DNA from 4 places in the Pseudoalteromonas sp. SR45-1 genome. Region 1 is predicted to be linked to each of the others. Evidence: predicted binding sites of a transcription regulator. Region 1 holds the regulator's gene; each other region holds the start of a gene.
What was found. Region 1 encodes ArgR, which controls arginine synthesis, uptake and breakdown. Its sites were predicted from a motif close to ANTGAATANNTATTCANT; they were not measured.
Positions count from the first base shown of each region.

Region 1 (5,394 bases):
ATGTATTTCAGTATGTAAGTGACGAGCAATTAGAGCTTGCTTCAATATCGGCTTTATTTATTGTTATTGTTGGGTTTATTCCTTTGTATTTTATTAATCGTTCTATGGAGCAGCGTAGTTAAATGAGTAGTTTAATTTTACAAGGCGTGAGCTATCACTATAACGGCACAAAGGTTATTCACGATTTAGATTTAACGGTGGGTAAAGATGAAATTGTTTGTCTACTCGGGGCGAGTGGATGCGGAAAAACAACCACATTAAAAGCGATTGCAGGTTTAATTGAAGCCAAGCAAGGGTCTATTTTTATAGACGGTAAATTAGTGAGTGATGAGCAATCGTTTGTCTCACCTGAGCATCGTAACATCGGCATGATGTTTCAAGACTATGCGTTGTTTCCGCATTTAACGGTGGCAAATAATATCGCATTTGGGCTTAGTAATATGAGCAAAGCTCAAAAGCAGCAACGCGTTGATGAAATGCTTAAGCTTGTACATTTAATTGGCTGTGCTGACAGGTTTCCACACCAGTTATCGGGTGGCCAACAGCAACGCGTCGCTATCGCTCGTGCATTAGCTTATAAACCTAGTTTATTACTCCTTGATGAGCCCTTTTCAAACATCGACACACAAGTACGCTTTGAATTAATTGCCGATATACGTCGAATTATTAAGGCAACTCAAGTATCTGCTGTATTTGTTACACACTCAAAAGAAGAGGCGTTTGCGTTTTCAGATACACTTGCCATTATGCATCGCGGTAAAATTGAGCAACAAGGCACGCCTGAGCAGCTTTTTGCAGCTCCATGTTCAAAGGAGGTTGCAGAGTTTCTGGGTCAGGGCATATACTTAAGCGCAGAAGTGTTAACCGCAACTGAATATAAAACACCATTTGGTTTAGTCGAATCTTATGTTGAGAGTAAGCATAATGTAAGTGCAGGGCTTATATATGTGCGCCCTCATCAAATAGAATTAGTGGCAGATAACCAAAGTGACAAATTCAGCAAGCGAGCTACAATCATAAGTCGTCGCTTTATTGGTTCGGCGTATGTTTATTCGCTTGTTATTGATGAACAAGAAATTGAAGTTGCTGCACAATATGGCCAGTCATTTGAAAATAATGATCAGGTTATAATAAAAATAAAACCTCACACGGTGAATTTTTTCGAATCGTAATTAATTTGTTATTCGCTGTGTTTTTATCTGTAAAACTAAGGAATAACAATGGCGCAAGCGCAATCAGGGATTTGTGCTGAAGCAAACTTACACGGTTTGCACTTATTTTTTAATGTGTTTGATGGTCAAGACGAATCACTTCGCGCAAAGTTAAAACAAGTAAGCGCTATAGAAGAAGAGTTTAGCGATCAATTTTCAGAATCAATGCTCTCTTGTATGGTTGCTATTGGTGCGCAATACTGGCCGCATATCCTCCCTGAATACATTCCAAGCGAATTACAGAGCTTTCCCAATATAACCCATAGCGATCACCAAATGAGCGTACAACCGTGTGATTTATTTGTACAAATTCGCTCTGACCGTGAAGATGTTAACCATTTATTTGCGCTGCAAATTTTAAAATTATTTGCCCCCGATGTAGAGCTGGTGGAGCAAATTCGGAATTTTCGCTTTTTAGATGGTCGTGATTTTAACGGTTTTATTTATGGTGGCGACACCGCACATGGAAGAAAAAAGCGCGCTACGGCTTTAATCAGCAACCCTGGTAGCTTTGAAGATCAGGGGAGTTATATTCATGTTCAGCGTTATAAACATGATTTAACTATGTGGCAGCATTTATCATTGAGTGAGCAAGAGCAAATAATGGGACGTACGCGTCTTGATAACACGCTAATTACCCCAGCGATCGAAACCAGCCATGCTTCGCGAAGTGAGCTAAAAGACGAAGAGGGACAACCGCTACTATTAAATCAAAGCATGCCTTATGGCGACGTGTATGAGCAGGGAATGTTATCAATTACATGCGCTTGTACGGGCACCGCATTTGAAAAAGTACTTAATAGTCGTTTAGGGGAAGGGGATTGCTACGACCACTGGCTTGATTTTACTCAAGCCGATATGGGCTCTGCTTTCTTTGCACCTTCAATAGGGTTTTTAAAACAAATTTAATTTGCTATTAAACCGTATCAAATAAAATGCGAACACGTTCAAGTGTTACATCTATTTCAGATATTTTAGCAGGAGCGATAAAAATAGTGTCATCGCCGGCAATAGTTCCTAGTACGCCATCTGCTTTACCTAATGAATCTAATAAACGTGCAATAAGCTGAGCAGCACCTGGGCTGGTACGAATGATGATCATCATTTCGTTGTGCATAATGTCGATTACTAATTGGCGTAATGGGCTTTTAGCCGTAGGTACACCCATTTCAGCAGGTAAGCAGTAAACCATTTCTTGTTTGGCATTGCGTGTGCGTACAGCGCCAAATTTACTTAACATGCGTGAAACTTTACTCTGACTTATATTGTCAAAACCTTGATCTTTCAACGCATCAACTATTTCGCCTTGAGAGCCAAAATTTTCTTCTTTTAATAGTGATTTAAATGCTTTTACCAGTGCTTCTTGTTTATCTTGTGGTTGCATAGTCTTTATTCGTTTTTGTTATTTATGCCGCAAATTCTACACAAAAATGAATAATTATGCAGCAGTTGTTTAGTTAACTTGCCAGTTTGATGCGTTAAATCACATAAGTTTACGACTATGGTCGAAAATATACTTGAAATAGACAGGATAAATTTGTTTTTAGTCGCTAATTTCATTATCTTAAGAGCCACAAATGTTTCCTACCTCAAATTACGGAGAATTCCAATGAAAGTTGCTGTATTAGGTGCTGCAGGCGGTATCGGCCAAGCGTTGTCTTTATTATTAAAAACAGGCTTACCAGCTGGCTCTGAATTATCACTTTATGATGTTGCACCAGTGGTACCAGGTGTTGCGGTTGACCTTTCTCACATCCCAACAGATGTTAAAGTTGCAGGCTTTGGCGCAGACGATTTAAATAAAGCGCTTGAAGGTTCTGACATCGTTCTTATCCCAGCGGGTATGCCACGTAAACCAGGTATGGATCGTGCTGATTTATTCAATGTAAATGCTGGCATCATTAAAACTTTAGCAGAAGGCATTGTTGCCAGCTGCCCTAAAGCGTTAGTAGGTATTATTACTAACCCAGTAAACGGCACAGTACCAATTGTTGCTGAAGTATTCAAAAAAGCAGGTACTTACGACGCTAAGCGCGTATTCGGTATTACTACGCTTGACGTTATTCGTTCAGAAGCATTTGTTGCTGAACTTAAAGGCGTAGACGTAGCAACTGTAAAAGTACCAGTAATTGGTGGTCACTCAGGCACAACTATTCTGCCTCTACTTTCTCAAGTTGAAGGTGTTTCTTTCACAGATGAAGAAGTTGCTGCACTTACTCCACGTATCCAAAATGCGGGTACTGAAGTTGTAAATGCTAAAGCAGGCGGTGGTTCAGCTACGCTATCTATGGGTGCTGCTGCAGCTCGTTTTTGTATGTCTTTAGTTAAAGGCCTACAAGGTGAAGAAGTTGTAGATTACGCTTACGTTGCTGTTGAAAATGGCGATGCAGAGTACTTTGCACATCCAGTACGTTTAGGTAAAAACGGCGTAGAAGAAATTCTTTCTTACGGCGAACTAAGCGCATTTGAAACAAAAGCAAAAAATGACATGCTTGAAACTCTGAAAAAAGACATCAAAGAAGGTGTTGATTTCATGGCGTAATAGCCAGTTTGAGCGATACCAATTGCATTAAATAAATGAGCAGTTATTACGATGGATAAATAGCTCGTTAGCAAGGCAAATATTACGATGTATAGTTGTTCTATATAAATAATATTTAACGCAGCTAATGAGTTATTTAGCCCGAAAGAATGCTTAATGTTTTGATAAAATTGGTATATAAAAAAGCCTGCATTTGCAGGCTTTTTTATTGCTCAGAATTAATGTCACACTGTGTAACTAGTTAAAACTAGTGGTCGCGGTCAACCGCAATACGGGCAAGGCTTATAAGTGCTTGCTTATAGTCAGACTCAGCTAAAAAGTCTAAACAGGCAATGGCTTTTTCGGCCTCAAGCTCTGCTTTTTGCATTGTAAACTCAAGCGCATTAGTTTGTTTTAGTGCAGTTAAAATTTCTTCTAAATGCTCCATACCATTACTGTGCTCTATTGCATCACGAATGAGCTGCGTTTGCTGCTCGCTACCATGTTGCATAGCATAAATAAGCGGAAGGGTTGGTTTGCCTTCAGCTAAATCATCGCCAATGTTTTTACCTAGCTGCTCAGCATCTGCATTGTAATCGAGTACGTCATCTACTAGTTGAAACGCAGTACCTAAATGCATACCGTATAGGTTTAGTGCATCAAGTGTCGCTTGGTCTTGCTCTGTGATAATGGCAGCAAGGCCTGTAGCTGCTTCAAATAATTTAGCTGTTTTAGAGTAAATAACCTGCATATAGCTGGCTTCAGTCGTATCTGGGTCATTGCAGTTCATCAGCTGCAATACTTCACCTTCAGCAATAATGTTTGTTGCATCGGCAAGTACTTGCATAATCTGCATTTTTCCAAGGCCAACCATAAGCTGAAATGAGCGAGTGTAAATAAAGTCACCAACCAATACGCTAGCAGCATTACCAAATTCAGCATTTGCTGTAGGCGTGCCACGTCGTAAGTTTGATTCATCTACAACATCATCATGCAATAGCGTTGCTGTATGGATAAACTCAACAATTGTTGCAAGTGTTATGTGATCTTTACCCTGATAACCGAGCGCTTTGGCTGCTAAAATAGCCAGCATTGGACGAACGCGTTTGCCGCCACTGCTAACTATATATAAACCAAGCTGATTAACTAACGCCACATCTGAGCGCATTTGCGCATGTATAAGTTGATTGACGTCATTCATATCGCTTTCGATTAACGCCTGGATAGCTTTTATATCCATTGATCTCCGAGCCAATTTTTATGTGTGAACGGCGCAGATTGTACAACAAAAAATGCACTAGCTCGATATTTTGTGACGATTGATTGAAAAAACACTATTAAAGTACTTAATTTAGACTGAATTAGCCAAGATAACTGATTAATTGATAATCAATATACAGTTTATGGTGTGCTTAGATATTGAGCTGTGAGGGTCATATTTGAGTACATTAATTTATTTCGGCTAAGAGTTAAAAAGCGCTTGGCAAAAGGGCCAATTAATATAAAATGGGGTAAATATTGAATTGCTCTCAAAACAGCTACTTTTTATTCATTTTAATTACAAAATAGGCTTGCTAGTTATTTCGCGTTAGCGTAAACTTCGCGCCCTATCGAAGAATATTTTAGTTGCGCCGATTTGAGGGTGCACAGACGGAGTTAATT
Region 1 covers NZ_JACJDR010000007.1:180,783-186,176, forward strand. The annotation lists gene H5089_RS09400 (iron ABC transporter permease) at 1-122, shown strand, start outside; gene H5089_RS09405 (ABC transporter ATP-binding protein) at 123-1,172, shown strand; gene H5089_RS09410 (Dyp-type peroxidase) at 1,221-2,120, shown strand; gene argR (transcriptional regulator ArgR) at 2,128-2,595, opposite strand; gene mdh (malate dehydrogenase) at 2,821-3,753, shown strand; gene ispB (octaprenyl diphosphate synthase) at 4,001-4,972, opposite strand.

Region 2 (5,394 bases), on a different contig from region 1:
GTAATTACTACATTACTTGATAATGTTTGGTATCGCGGGCACATTAAAAACACCCAAAATGTAATGATTGGTTACTCTGATTCTGCTAAAGATGCCGGCATGATGGCAGCAGGTTGGGCACAGTACGAAGCAATGGATAAACTAGTGCAGCTTGCTGATGAGCGTGGTATTGAACTTATTTTATTCCACGGACGTGGTGGCACAGTAGGGCGTGGTGGGGCACCTGCTGCACAAGCTCTGCATTCACAACCGCCAGGTTCGTTAAAAGGTGGTTTGCGTGTAACCGAGCAAGGCGAGATGATTCGCTTTAAATTTGGTTTACCCGATGTAGCACTGCAAAGCTTAAATATTTACGCAGGCGCAGTACTACAAAGTAACTTATTACCGCCGCCGGAACCAAAACCTCAGTGGCGCGAAGTAATGAAGCTAATAAGTGAGGAGTCGTGTGAACACTACCGTAATGTAGTTCGCCACGATGAAAACTTTGTACCTTACTTTAGAATGGCAACGCCTGAGCTTGAGTTGTCTAAGTTGCCGCTTGGCTCGCGTCCTGCAAAACGTAATCCTAATGGTGGCGTTGAAAGCCTGCGTGCTATTCCATGGATTTTTGCGTGGAGCCAAAACCGTTTAATGCTTCCTGCATGGTTAGGTGCGTTAACTGGCTTAAAAGCTGCGCTTAATAAGTACGGCGCAGAAACACTCAACGAAATGAGCTTACAGTGGCCGTTCTTTAGATCGCGCCTAGAAATGCTAGAAATGGTATTTAGTAAAGCCGATTGCTGGTTGAGTGAGCATTACGATAATGCGCTGGTGGAAGATATGTACAAACCATTGGGTGTAACACTTCGTAAAGAGCTTCAAGAAGCGATTAGCTTGGTGCAATCACTTAGCCCACAAAAAAGCCTACTCGCCGAACAACCTTGGATTAAGGAGTCGATTAGTTTACGTAATCCGTACACCGATCCACTTAACCTATTACAGGTTGAGCTTTTACGCCGTGCTCGCTCAGAGGAAAAACGAAACGAAGGTGACATTGATAATGCGTTAATGATCACGATGACAGGTATAGCTGCAGGTATGCGTAATACCGGCTAACACTTTATTTTGTTAGGTATACCTATTGGTATTAAAAGGGAGCACGCGATGTGCTCCCTTTTTTTGCGTTAAATAGGCTGGTATTTAACATCCTAACCTTTTAAACTACTTAGCCATTGAATAATTAAAAAATATTATGGCTTCAGCAACTTTTACTGTACAGCAAGATACAGCACTTACAAATTCGCACTTCACATTAAGCGTAGCGCAAACAGCGTCATTACGTAGTCAATTAAAATCACAACGTGGCATATTAAATTCTAATAATATTAAAGCGTTATGCGCGCAACTCAATGTGTCTGATGATGTATTACTACAAGGTTTAGTACCTTTAGCTTCTGAGTATGCCGTTGCGCCAGTGTCAGATTTTCATGTAGGCGCAATTGTTAAAGCGCTTGATGAAAAGGGTGAGGTAAACTTTTACTTTGGTGCGAATGTAGAGTTTGATCATCAAGCATTGAGTTTAGTGGTTCATGCAGAGCAATCGGCTATAAATAACGCATGGTTAAACGGCGCTAAAAAAATAGTTAAAATTGCGATTAGCGATGCGCCTTGTGGGTATTGTCGCCAGTTTATGAACGAACTAGCTGATGCGAAAGAGTTTGATATTTTACTTCCTGATCAGCAATTTAAACTTGCTGAATTACTGCCGCATTCATTTGGACCTACCGATTTAGGTAACGAATTTAGCTTGTTTAACCCAAAACCACAGCAAGGTAATTTTAGCTTTGATGGCCTTGATGAAACCCTTGCGCGTTTTGCACTTAATGCGTACGTGCCTTACAGCCAAAACTTTAGCGCCGTAAAAATAAGTACATTTAGTGATGGTGATTTTTACGGAAGTTACGCCGAAAATGCAGCTTACAGTCCAAGTTTATCGCCACTACAAAGTGCACTAAGTCAGTTCTTTTTAGCTGGGCTTAGCTTTAACGAAAGTACGGTGAAGGGAATAACATTGCTCGAAACAGCGGGTCGTGAAAACCAGTCGCAAGTGGCAAAAGCTGTACTTGCCAGTTTTACGCATTTACCAGCACTTAAAGTAATTAGCGCACCACTTAAATAGTGGCTTGCATACAATAAAGCACAGCCGGAGCTGTGCTTTATTAAAGCGAGCCATTCTATCGAATTAACTCACTCACTGACTGCTATAACCTGTATTAATCAAGTAATACTTTAGCTGCTTCTAATACTACTGCTACAGATTTACGCTCAATTTCACCGTGGTCTACATTTGGTATTTCTTGGCGAGTACGATTAACAAGTACGCCTGCTACACATGCTGCTTGTAATCCAAGGGCTGCACACATAGTAAATAATGTTGCCGATTCCATTTCGTAGTTCATCACGCCCAATTTTTTCCACTCTTCGCAGCTACCTTGTAGTGATTTAGGAACGTAACCAGAGTGCGTATCGTAACGCTCTTGCCCTGGGTAGAATGTATCGCTTGATGCAGTAATACCAATATGAAAATCGATATTTAGGTTTTTACATGCTTGTACCATAGCTTGTGTTGCATAAAAGTCAGATACAGCAGGGTAGCTAAGTGGTGCAAAATGTTGGCTTGCACCGTCTAAACGTACAGACGCTTGGCTAATTAAAATTTCGCCTTCGTTAATGTGTGGCTGAATTGCACCGGTTGTACCAATACGTAAAAATTTACGCACGCCAAGTTGTGCTAATTCTTCTACTGCAATCGACGTAGATGGACCACCAATACCTGTAGAACATACAACCACAGAGTGGCCGTTTAATTGACCTAAATAAACATGAAACTCGCGAGTTTGAGCAAGGCAGGTTGGGTTGTCTAGGAATTGTGAAATACGTGCTGCACGATCTGGATCGCCCGGTACAATCGCAAGTTTTGCACCTTTAAGATCGTCAATACATAGTCCTAAGTGAAATACCTTTTCCATAGCTAAGCCTTTTATAATAATTTGTTGTCAATCTAGCATGATTGCTAGAAACGTTTATCAAGTACAGGACGATTGTCCGTTTTATCTTAACTCTTCCAATAAAGCCTTAATAATTTTAAGGGCTAATTTGATTTATTCACCAACTATGAATATTCACTCAAGTACTTATATACGTAGCCTTGTTGCGCTGTTGACATGTTCAAGCAGACATAATAAGTATCACTCAAGCGCGTAACTACGATTAAATGAATGATTACAAATTTTCATTAATATCAAATAAATTCAATGATTTAATCTTGTAGTGAAGACGTAAAAACTAACGTGTTTACTTATATTAAGCACTGACTTATTTAGCAAAGTGGCATTTATTTGAAGTTTAGGCATTTTTAGTGATTTTGCATAACTAATCAAAAGTAATTAGCTACGTACAGAATAAAAACCGAAGGAGTTTATTATGAGCACACAATTTGAAGCATTTAAAAACAAAGTTGAGCACTGTTTGTGCGCACCGGGCGATGGCGTATACACAGTAAATACTGCAAAAGAGCGCAAAGCCGCACTGCGTAATAAACTTTACGGACAAACTGAAAACGTTGATAACTTGTGGCGCGAGTCTTTAAACGAATTACCAAACTCACCACATAAAGCCGTTATGTTAGGTATTAGTTCAGACTGTGGCGGTGGGATATTACGCGGCGCAAACTGGGGGCCACTGTTTGTACGCTCAGCATTAATTGATCAGCAACCGCAGTGTCATTCGTTTGATTTGGGTGATGTACGTGTGATCCCACATTTACTTCATGACAAATACCTAAATGATGCAACCATTTCTAATTGCCAAAAAGCCTTATATGGTGATGAAGATAACGACTATTACGTAAGCCCGTTATCAATCACTGAGGATGTATGCGACAGTTTTTACGCAACGTTTAAAGATAAGGGATTATTTGGTATTGGTGGCGATCACTCAATTAGTTACCCACTTACTAAAGCGTACTTAAAAGCAAAACGTGAGCAAGGTAAGCGCACGGCTATTATTCACTTTGACGCGCATACCGATTTACTTGTGGAGCGCTTAGGTATTGATTTATGTTTTGGCTCGTGGTGTACACATATATTAGAGTTTTTACCGGCGCCGCATCATTTAATACAATTTGGTATACGCTCAAGTGGCAAGCCTAAAGCGCATTGGGAAAATACTTTTGGTGTTAAACAGCACTGGGCACATGAAATCATTGAACGCGGCGCAGCAGCGGTTGCTGCCGACGCTATTGCACAGTTAAAAGCCGATAACGTTGATGAAATATACGTAAGCTTTGATATTGATGCACTTGATGCAGAGTTTGCATCTGCCACAGGTACGCCAGAGCATCACGGTTTAACGCCTCAGCATGCGCTTGATATTTTATCAGCCATTGCGGATGAGTTTCCTATTACGGGTGCAGATATGATGGAGATAGCGCCATTTACCGACAGCTCTTTAGTTGGCCAATCAAGCTCAGAAACGACACTTAGAGAAGGCGCTAAAATTTCAGCCTTTTTAATTAGTGCAATGAACAAGTAAGCTGTAGAAGCTATAAATACTAGCACTATCAGCGTATAAGTGTGCATCACATGACTAAAAACTAGCAGTTCATAAAGCCTCAGCTATATTTATTAAATACATATAATGAGTTAGTTGAGGCCTCGCTAGATGAAATTGTTGATCTTTTTATTGTTCATTAGCTGTATTAAAGTTGATGCAGCTGAAATTACAATAGTAACGGAAGTATTTCCGGACTTTCAGTATATTAATGAAGATAACAAACTCGTTGGCCGCTCTGTCGAAAAAGTTCATAAAGCGCTAGAAGGTACAGGTATAAACTACACTATGTTGGCGCATAGTTGGGCCATATCCTACAATGCAGCGCTACGCGATAAAAACACCTGTATATTTTCGATTGTTCGATTACCTAATAGAGAAAGTAAGTTTAACTGGGTAGGCGAACTGGAAAGCTTTGACTCTGCCATTTATGGTCTAAAATCCAGAGGTATAAAGTTAAACACACTCAATGATGCTAAAAAATACAAAATAGCAGTACTGCGTGATAACTTTAGTCATCATTATTTGCTTGAAAGGGGCTTTAGTGAAAGCAAGCATTTATTACTCATCGATAGCCTAGATAAAATAGATAAACTCATAAGCACTCGTCACCATATACTTGATTTTGTTATCCTCAACAAAAAGCAATTTAACTATCGAGTTAAAACAGAGCCTAAGCTTGAGTTACTAGAACCATTACTTGATTTAAACACAACTCAGTCTCCGTTATTTTTTGCCTGTAATATAAATATGGATCCGGCTTTAGTTTCTCAATTAAAAGTTGCCTTTAATAAAATTTAAGCA
Region 2 covers NZ_JACJDR010000011.1:118,707-124,100, reverse strand. The annotation lists gene ppc (phosphoenolpyruvate carboxylase) at 1-1,095, shown strand, start outside; gene cdd (cytidine deaminase) at 1,232-2,158, shown strand; gene udp (uridine phosphorylase) at 2,253-3,008, opposite strand; gene H5089_RS12775 (arginase family protein) at 3,463-4,572, shown strand; gene H5089_RS12770 (transporter substrate-binding domain-containing protein) at 4,702-5,391, shown strand.
Region 2: H5089_RS12775 (arginase family protein) is a predicted target of ArgR. The motif match lies at 3,403-3,420, and genes of this name have one in related genera.

Region 3 (5,394 bases), on a different contig from region 1:
CTTAATAATTTACGCTTACTTAAAGCAAGTTTGTGCAAACTTTGCTGATCGTCATCAAAGTCGGTAAAGCATGCACCTTGTATACGACTTGCAACGCCTTTAAAGCACATTTCAATAATCGCATCAGATAATCCCACCGCTTCAAACAACATTGAACAACGATAAGACGCAACCGTACTTATGCCCATTTTAGACATAATTTTGTACAAGCCTTTATTAATGGCTTTACGATAAGCAAGGGTCACTTCGCAATACGACTTATCAATAATTTTGCTGTCGCTCATCGCAACTAACGATTCATACGCAAGGTATGGATAAATTGCCGTAGCACCAAAACCTAATAGCACAGCAAACTGGTGCGCATCTCGCACGCTGCCAGTTTCAATGATAATATTTGATTCACAGCGCAAGTTGTTATCAACTAAGCGTTTTTGTACCGCACCTACAGCCATAGCTGCTGGAATTGGTAAATTTATTTCATCAAAGTTACGGTCAGTTAAAATAAGCATGATACAGCCCGCAGCTGCTTTTTCTTGTGCTTGGTCACAAATACGCGTAACCGCGTTTTCTAAACCCTCTTCAACTGTATAGGTAATATCAATTTTACAGTAGCTGTAGTGCGCTTCATCAGCATTTAATAGCTGCTGCATGTCTGCGTACATTAAAATTGGTGTATCAAACTGTAGGCGCTTAGCGTGGCCCGTTGTTTCGTTAAATACGTTTTGCTCACTACCAATACAGGTTGCAAGCGACATTACATGGTTTTCACGTAGTGGATCGATAGGTGGATTTGTTACTTGCGCAAATTTTTGGCGGAAGTAATCATAAAGTGAACGATGCCCTTCACTAAGCACAGCAAATGGCGTGTCATCACCCATTGAGCCTGTCGCTTCTTGGCCGTTTTCACCCATTACACGAATAACGCTATCAAGCTCTTCGTTGGTATAACCAAACATTTTTTGATATTTAGCTAGCGTTTCGTCATCAAATGAGCGATTACCAGCGTCTTGCTCAGTAAGTTCTTCAAATGGAACTAAACGTTTAACGTTTTCTTCAAGCCATGACTTGTAAGGATGGCGAGATTTTAAATCTTGATCGATTTCATCCGAGTGCCAGATTTTGCCAAGTTTAGTATCAATAACTAATAATTCACCTGGACCAACACGGCCTTTTTCAACCACTTCATCGGCAGTGTAATCCCAAATACCCACTTCTGATGCAAGCGTAATAAAACCATCTTGTGTAATTACATAACGTGCTGGGCGAAGTCCATTACGGTCAAGGTTACACGCCGCAAAACGACCATCCGACATAACAATACCTGCCGGGCCATCCCATGGTTCCATATGCATAGAGTTAAAGTCGTAAAATGCACGTAAATCGTCGTCCATTGCACGGTTTTTCTGCCATGCAGGCGGCACGAGCATACGCATAGCGCGGAATAAATCCATGCCGCCAGCTAAAAATAGCTCAAGCATATTATCTAGGCTTGATGAATCAGAACCGGTTTCGTTTACAAACGGCGCTGCGCTTTGTAAATCAGGAATAAGCGGTGACGCAAATTTATAAGAACGTGCGCGTGCCCACTGGCGGTTACCTTCAATAGTATTAATTTCACCATTGTGTGCTAAATAGCGGAAAGGTTGAGCTAAAGGCCAACGCGGCTGAGTATTAGTAGAAAAGCGCTGATGGAAAACACAAATCGCACTCGTCATACGAATATCAGCTAAATCTAGGTAAAAATTAGGTAAATCCGCAGGCATCATTAAGCCTTTATAGATAGTTACCAAACCAGATAGACTTGCGATATAGAAAGCTTCATCATCAACAATGCGCTTTTCAGCGCGGCGGCGTGCTACATATAAGCGACGCTCTAAGTCTTTAGAACGCCAACCTTCTGGCGCGCTAACAAAAATTTGTTCAAAACCTGGTAATTGCTGTACAGCAATAGGACCCAACATAGATGGGTCGGTTGGTACAACACGCCAACCTAAAATATTTAGCGTTTCTTTTTCTAATTCTTCGCTAAGTATTTGTTTTGCAGCTTGTGCTAAAACAGGGTCTGAATTTAAAAATATCATACCCACTGCGTAGTTTTTGCCTAAGTGCCAATTATGTTCACTGGCAATTGCACGGAAAAAGCTATCTGGTTTTTGTAATAATAAACCACAGCCATCACCTGTTTTACCATCGGCAGATATACCGCCACGGTGCTGCATGCGATCAAGCCCCGTAATAGCAGTACGAATAAGCCTATGACTAGCTTGACCATTAACTTGGGCTATTAAGCCAAAGCCACAATTTTCTTTTTCTAACTTTGAGTCGTATAACATAGACCCCTCCCCTTGCTGCACTGTTAGCGTGGATGAACTGCTCGACGATTTGCTAACAGACGGACAAAACTAGCCTCTATCTTAAATAGAGTCAATAGCACTTTGAATACATATTCACATTCTTGAATATTTCTCACTTCATAGCAAGATTTCTTTTTATCATTATTTTTAACATTTAGCGTTATTTTAACCACTATTTTTTCATGACACTGGTGTCAAGTTTAACATATTGTAAAAAACACAAGCGCTCAAAGCTGCAGCTTACGTAAACGTAAAGCCAGACAAAAGTGAATAAGTATTCAACACGTGAAGCGCTATTCAGTTAACATTTAGATAGTTTTATGCTATTTCATTACTTTAATGGCTTAACATCCCCGATTATTGCTGCTCATTAGTATAGTTATGAAAGTTCATGTCCTTTTTTGTACATTAATAGTGAATTTTTATTTAAAGCGGTGTCCGATGCGGACATAAAAACTGTCCGCGGACATCATTTTAAAGAACAAAAAATAAAAAGCACTTTAATATCAATGCGATATTAGTTGGCATATTAATCGTATAGCTTTACATATAATCGCTAATTGGAATTACCATGTTTACTCTAAGCTTATTTTTGCTCTCTCCTATTGCCGCCATTTGCACCGCAGCTTTATTACTGCTGTGCGAAAAATACATAAAAGCAATGTAGGGGGGGATTAAATGATTAAAGATACCAGCGCACAAGACGTACAAGTAAAGGCACCTATAAGCTATAAAAAATACGCGATCATCACTGCGGTTATTTTCATTGCAGCCTCTACAATTGCTTATATTTTTTTAACGAGTCATAGCGCTAAAAGCTCTATTAGCCGCTCAAAAGTACAGGTTGCCAAAGTACATGTTAAAGCGCTCATTCGAGACATTGCCGCCAGTGGTAAAATTGTTGCTGCTAATGCTCCTAAAATCTACAGCCCAGAACGTGGTTTTATAGATTTAAAAGTAAAGGCCGGCGATACAGTAAAGCAAGGCAACACACTTGCCCTGCTGCAAAGCCCTGAGTTAACTAATGAATTAAAGCAACAGGAGTCTGTACTTAAAAGACTACAAGGCGAGCAGCAAAGGCAGCATTTGCAAGCAAGACGCCAAACACTCACTTTAAATAAAACACTCGATATGGCACAAGTTGAGCTTAACGCCGCTGAGCGCGAAAATCGCCGGGCGCAGTTATCAATTCAAAAGCACTTAATTAGCCAAATTGATCTTGAAAAAGCAGTAGATGATTTATCCCGAGCTAAGCTCTCGTATAAACATGCACAACAAGAGGTATTGCTTGCCAAAGACACGCTCGCCTTTGAACTACAAGCTGCTAAAAGTGATGTGACCCGCCAACAACTTATTGTTGATGATTTAATCAGAAAAGTAAGCAACCTATCTATTAAGGCTTCCGTTACAGGGATCGTGGGTAACCTATTAGTGCAACAAAAAGCCGCAGTGACGCAAAGCCAACCTCTTATGACTCTCGTCGACTTAAGTAATTTCGAAGCGGAACTTCAAGTACCTGAAAGTTACGCCAACGAATTAGGACTCGGTATGGAAGTAGAGCTTAAGTTAGGCAATGAAACAGTGATGGGGAATTTATCCGCCATATCACCAGAAGTTAATAATCGTGAAGTAACAGCACGCGTCCGATTTAAAGGTGTTACTAACAACATCCGTCAAAACCAACGCTTAACTGCACGTATTTTACTCGACAACCGAGAAGGTGTAATGCAGGTAAAACGCGGCGCTTTTATGCAGCAAGACGGAACTTTTGCTTATAAGGTAGAAGGCAATATTGCAAAGCGTATACCTATTACAATAGGCGCCACCAGCATTAATGCGGTTGAGCTTTTGAGCGGACTAAAAGAAAACGATGAAATTATTATTTCAAGCTACAGCGACTTTAAGCAAGCCGATACGATTTTATTAAATTAAACAGACGTTCTCAACCAACGCTAAAAATAATTAGGAACAACCATGTTACAAATGAACAATGTAAGTAAAGTATACCAAACAGAAATGGTACAAACCCATGCGCTTCGAGACTTTAACCTGCAAGTAAACGAAGGCGAATTTATTGCTGTTACCGGTCCTAGCGGCTCAGGAAAAACAACCTTTTTAAATATTGCAGGTATGCTCGAGCCTTTTAACGAAGGTGAGTACCTGTTAGATGGCGTTAATGTTGGCAGCCTAAACGATAACCAACGTGCTGATTTACGGAATCAAAAAATTGGCTTTATATTCCAAGGCTTTAATTTGATCCCTGATTTAAATTTATATGAAAACATAGAAGTTCCTCTTCGCTATAGAGGGATTAAAGCAAATGAGCGAAAACGTCGAATTGAGCAATGCCTTGAACAAGTTGGTTTAGCATCTCGCGCTAAACACTTACCTCAGCAACTCTCCGGTGGCCAGCAACAACGTGTGGCAATAGCTCGTGCGCTTGCTGGTGAACCTCGTTTTTTACTTGCCGATGAGCCAACAGGTAACCTTGACAGCTTAATGGCTCGCCAAGTTATGGAGTTACTTGAGCAAATAAATCGCGACGGTGCCACTATAATAATGGTAACGCATGATAGCGAATTAGCCCGCCGTGCTCCGCGTAATATTCAAGTAGTTGATGGGCAACTTGCCGACTTTACAGTTTATCAAGGCGCGCAAACTATAAAAACAGCATCGGGGGTTTAACTAATGTTTATTCATTATTTAGATTTAAGTTGGCGCAGCTTCAAGCGCACCCCATTGGTTAGCTTTTTAATGGTACTTGCCATTGCGATAGGTATAGGCATAACAATGACCAGCCTTAGTGTTTATCACATGATGTCGGCCGATCCTATCCCAGAAAAAAGCAGCCAACTTTACAGTGTGCAATTACAAATAATGGACGATGGTAGTACGTGGTGGACAGAAGATAACATGCCACTGCAATTGACCTACCAAGATGCAGAGAACTTATTAAACGCACCCACGCCAGAGAAAAAAGTGGCTATGATGCGTACCGGCTTTTCAGTTTATCTAGACTCCGACAAAATAAAACCTTTTA
Region 3 covers NZ_JACJDR010000003.1:62,453-67,846, reverse strand. The annotation lists gene gltB (glutamate synthase large subunit) at 1-2,333, opposite strand, end outside; gene H5089_RS04505 (efflux RND transporter periplasmic adaptor subunit) at 3,033-4,286, shown strand; gene H5089_RS04500 (ABC transporter ATP-binding protein) at 4,329-5,039, shown strand; gene H5089_RS04495 (ABC transporter permease) at 5,043-5,394, shown strand, end outside.
Region 3: gltB (glutamate synthase large subunit) is a predicted target of ArgR. The motif match lies at 2,435-2,452, and genes of this name have one in related genera.

Region 4 (5,394 bases), on a different contig from region 1:
TTAACGGCATTAAGCTACTTGTAGCAAATGTTGAAGGTACTGAATCTAAAGCACTGCGCGGTATGGTTGATGACCTTAAAAACAAAATTGGCTCAGGTGTTATTGCACTGGGTGTTGCCAGTGGCGACAAAGTAAGCCTAATTGCTGGTGTAACTAAAGACTTAACAGGCAAAGTAAAAGCCGGTGAGTTAGTTAACCACATGGCAGGCCAAGTAGGTGGTAAAGGTGGCGGCCGTCCAGATATGGCACAAGCCGGTGGTAGTGAGCCACAAAACCTTGCTGCTGCACTAGATAGCGTTACAGCTTGGTTAACTGAGCGTACTTAAGCCTAAGTGGCGCTTATTGTTCAAAAATTCGGTGGCACTTCGGTCGGCTCAATAGAGCGAATTGAAGCGGTCGCCGACCTTGTTGTAAAAACCAGACAACAAGGACATCAAGTGGTTGTGGTGCTCTCGGCTATGTCGGGAGAAACCAACCGCTTAATTAATCTCGCCAAAAAAATCGATACTCGTCCGAGTAGCCGTGAACTAGATGTACTTATTAGCACCGGAGAGCAGGTTTCTGTATCACTACTTGCTATGGCTATTATAAAACGTGGCCACTCTGCTGTGAGCCTATTAGCCGATCAAGTCAATATTTTAACCGATAACATGTTTGGTAAAGCTCGTATTGCAGAGGTTGCTGCTACGCGTTTAAAGCATGAGCTTGAGCATAATCGTATTGCTATTATTGCTGGGTTTCAGGGGCGTGATGTTGAGGGCAACATTACAACGCTTGGGCGCGGCGGCACCGATACATCGGCTGTGGAAATAGCTGCGGCTATAAAAGCTGACGAATGCCAGATCTATACAGACGTTGACGGCGTATATACTACAGATCCTCGTGTTGAACCTAACGCGCGCAGAATGAGCCAAGTTACCTTTGCAGAAATGCTAGAACTGGCAAGTTTAGGGGCGAAAGTTTTGCATATTCGCTCAGTAGAAGCCGCAGGAAAACATAATGTGCCACTTAGGGTGCTTTCGAGCTTTAATCCCGATGAAGGTACATTAATAAGTTTTGAGGAGAACGATATGCCAAGCAAGGTTGTATCGGGGATTGCGTTTAATCGTGACGAATGTTTAATTAAGGTACAAGGTGTGCCAACGGGCACGCAATATCTTTCAAAAATATTGAAACTTTTTGCCGAAAATGGCATCGAAATAGATATGATTAATCAAGTTAATCATAACTTTGAAAAAATAGACTATGCTTTTACTGTGCACTCGAATGATTATCTGCAAGCACTTGAATTATTGAGTGAAGATCAAGCTCAGCTCGGTGCTCAAAATATAAGCGGATTGCAAGCAGTAGCTAAAGTTTCTGCTGTTGGCATGGGTATGAAATCACATTCTGGTGTCGCTAGTTTATTTTTTGATGCATTAGCGCAGGAAAATATTAATGTGGTTTTAGTCTCGACTTCAGAGATTAAAATTTCAGTTTTAATAGATGAAAAGTACTTAGAGTTGGCTGTTCGTGCATTACACAAGGCATTTTTAACAGAAAATGGATAGATTGCGAGTTTTTACTTACTTTTCAGTCTAATTTTCATTAGTATGTTTAAGCGGAATCTTATAATTTTTATTGGAACATGGGAGCAAGAGAATGCTAATACTAACTCGTAGAGTAGGTGAAACCCTAATGATTGGTGACGAAGTAACAGTTACTGTTCTAGGTGTTAAAGGAAATCAAGTTCGAATCGGTGTTAATGCACCAAAAGACGTATCAGTGCATCGTGAAGAGATTTACATGCGCATACAAGCTGAAAAGTCGAACCCTAATCCGGGCAATGCTTAATCAACACGTATACGTAGTTGAGTAATTAACTCAACTAGACTAAAAGCCACTCACTGAGTGGCTTTTTTGTTTATAAAAGCGAGTGTTTCAGGATTAAGTATTTGTTTTGATATGTACTGCATACCACTTTTATTTTTAATAATAATACCTTGCTGGGTGTCTATTACTTCGCTTATATTTTGCCATTCTAATTGATAGCTTTTGTAATGATTAGAAGATTTAATACCTTCTTCATCAAAGGTAAGTGTTACCTCAGAGCCTGATGCTCTGCTGAGCATTTGTCTGGTTACCCACCATGGTCTGCGATAGTAAAAAGCGACGCATTCGAGTACCGCTAACATGATCATAAACGATCCTAAGTAATGATCGTCTAAAACATAAATGCCAAATAAACCAAGCGCAACTAACAACACAAGTAAAAAGTATTTAGGTTTTGCACGCTTACTATAAGGGAGTGACTCATCAAAACACTCGTAAAAGTAGGGTTTATCTAATGTGTAGGTGGTTGTGAATGCCATTTTGCCTTGCTTTAAATATCGTTTTTTTTATTTTAACAAGCTAATTGCTAAATGAGCAGCTTTATAGTCAGTGATTTTATTACTGGCACAAAAAAACGGCTCGAAAGCCGTTTTTTTAGCGGTACAAGAAGAATTAACAGTTAGTTTCTTCAGCGTTCACGCCTTCTTTAACATTTTCACATGCATCTTCAACAGAGTTTTGCACATCAGTTACTGCTTCGTCGATACGTTCGCCAGCATCTTCTGCATGGTTGTCTTCACAACCCATCATGAAAAAACCTGCAAATACTGCGATTAGTGCTGCTTTTAAAGTTGTAGAGTTCATAGTGTAATTCCTTGTAAGTATTAATTAAATTTTAGTGTTTGTTAGATGAATGCTTTATCTACCTGGGTGATTTACCACGTAGTGCACCTGAAACTAATGAAATCACTAAAAGTACTAAAAAGATAAAAAATATAATTTTTGCTATACCAGCTGCGGCACCTGCGATGCCACCAAAACCTAACACTGCAGCGATTAAAGCAATAACTAAAAATGTAATTGTCCAGCGTAACATTGTTTTCTCCTTGGTTATCAAATTTGCTCATAATAACTAATGCCAGTTATATGCCAAAATTTATTTGGCATAAATATCAATTGGTTATGGGTTTTTGCTGTTATTCTAGTTATTAGTTGGTTAGTAACTTTTACGCTTTGTTATGTAAGTTATTCACACTGTTGCAAATAACTGCTAAATGTTCACTAAATAAACTTATTTTGGTAAGACCAATTAACAATTGGTGTGTGGCTTTGCATTTTATATTAAGAATTAGTGTTTATTTTTACTTAGCTTGATAGTTAATTAACAACTTCCATATAACTATTAGCTATAGTCGTTATTTCTTGTATGTATTGTAGAGCGCGTGATTGCTGAGTTATGGCATGTAAATTAATTGAGTGTTATGTTATTTATTGTTTAATTGGTTTTACCAATTTACAAGATGTAGACAAAGCGATTAGTTTTGTTATTATCCAGTGAATAAATATTTAATTAAATCGATTTTTTATTTTCGATATGGGTTTCAAGGGGAGAAAAATGGATATAGGTGCTCTACTCACAACTGCTGGTAACTTAATGCTTACTGGCATGGTTGGGGTGTTTGTATTTCTGTCGATATTAATTGGTGCAGTAACGCTTATGTCTAATTTGGTGACGCGCTTTAGCGAACCTGACGTGGCGACACCAGTTAAATCACCATCTTTTACATCTCAAGGTGTGCCTAATGAGCACATCGCTGCTATTAGTGCTGCCATTGCTCAGTACAAATCAAATAATAAATAAGGGGCAAACACATGGCTAAATTAAAATTAACAGAATTGGTATTACGCGATGCTCACCAATCATTATTAGCAACGCGTATGCGCCTAGACGATATGCTACCGATTGCTAGCAAATTAGACGATGCGGGTTATTGGTCTATTGAATCGTGGGGCGGTGCTACATTTGACTCGTGTATTCGTTATTTAGGCGAAGATCCTTGGGAGCGTATTCGTGCACTTAAAAAAGCGATGCCTAATACTAAACAGCAGATGCTATTACGCGGTCAAAACTTATTAGGTTACCGCCATTACGCTGATGACGTAGTTGAAAAATTTGTAGAACGTGCACATAAAAATGGCGTTGACGTATTTCGTATATTTGATGCAATGAACGATGTTCGCAATCTAGAAACAGCTATTAAAGCGGCTGTAAAAGTAGGCGCTCACGCTCAAGGTACTATTTCGTACACAGTTAGCCCAGTTCATACACTTGATATGTGGCTAACTCTTGCAAAGCAGCTTGAAGATATGGGTTGTCACTCAATTTGTATTAAAGATATGGCGGGTTTATTAAAGCCGTACGATGCTGAAAAACTAATTAAAGCACTTAAAGAAACTGTATCTATTCCAATTGCTATGCAGTGCCACGCTACAACAGGTTTAAGTACTGCTACTTACCAAAAAGCAATTGATGCTGGTATTGATATGCTCGATACCGCTATTTCATCAATGAGTATGACTTATGGACATTCTGCAACTGAAACTATTGTATCGATAGTTGAAGGGACTGAGCGTGATACTGGGCTTGATTTAAACCACCTAGAAGAAATTGCTGCTTACTTTAGAGATGTACGTAAAAAATATGCGGCATTTGAAGGTAGCTTAAAAGGGGTTGATGGGCGCATTTTATTAGCTCAAGTACCTGGTGGCATGCTTACAAACATGGAAAACCAACTTAAAGAGCAAGGCGCAGCCGATAAGCTTAATGAGGTTTTACTTGAGATCCCACGTGTACGTGAAGATCTTGGCTTTTTACCTTTAGTAACACCAACGTCGCAAATTGTTGGCACTCAAGCGGTACTTAATGTGCTAACGGGTGAGCGTTATAAAACCATTACTAAAGAAACTGCTGGCGTATTAAAAGGTGAATATGGCTTAACACCAGCACCAATGAATAAAGAGCTACAAGAGCGCGTGCTTGATGGAGCGGAAGTTATTACTTGTCGCCCTGCTGATAACATTGCACCTGAGCTTGCAACGCTTGAAGCTGAGTTATTAAAAGAAGCACAAGAGCAAGGTTTAACACTTGCTGATGATCAAATTGATGACGTATTAACTTATGCATTATTCCCACAAGTTGGTTTGAAGTTTATTAAAAACCGCAACAACCCAGATGCATTTGAGCCAGTACCTTCTGTTGAAGATAAAAGCAGTAAAGCACCTTCTAAATCAGTTTCAAATAATAACAAAGTGAAGGCTGAGCAATACAGCGTAAAAGTAGATGGTAAAGTTTATGACGTAGTCGTAGCGCAAGGTGGTGAACTTAAGGAAGTAACATTAAAAGACTCTGAGCACATTCCTCAATCTGCTTCGGTTGCATCAGGTGAAACACTTAACGCGCCTCTAGCCGGTAATATTTTTAAGATTAAAGTAAAAGCTGGGCAAGTTGTTAACGAAGGCGATGTAGTGATTATTATGGAAGCCATGAAAATGGAAACTGAAATACGCGCTACGCATACCGGA
Region 4 covers NZ_JACJDR010000005.1:62,055-67,448, forward strand. The annotation lists gene alaS (alanine--tRNA ligase) at 1-326, shown strand, start outside; gene H5089_RS06845 (aspartate kinase) at 333-1,550, shown strand; gene csrA (carbon storage regulator CsrA) at 1,642-1,833, shown strand; gene H5089_RS06855 (YcxB family protein) at 1,884-2,351, opposite strand; gene H5089_RS06860 (hypothetical protein) at 2,485-2,676, opposite strand; gene H5089_RS06865 (DUF1328 domain-containing protein) at 2,735-2,908, opposite strand; gene H5089_RS06870 (OadG family protein) at 3,428-3,673, shown strand; gene oadA (sodium-extruding oxaloacetate decarboxylase subunit alpha) at 3,685-5,394, shown strand, end outside.
Region 4: H5089_RS06870 (OadG family protein) is a predicted target of ArgR. The motif match lies at 3,366-3,383, and genes of this name have one in related genera.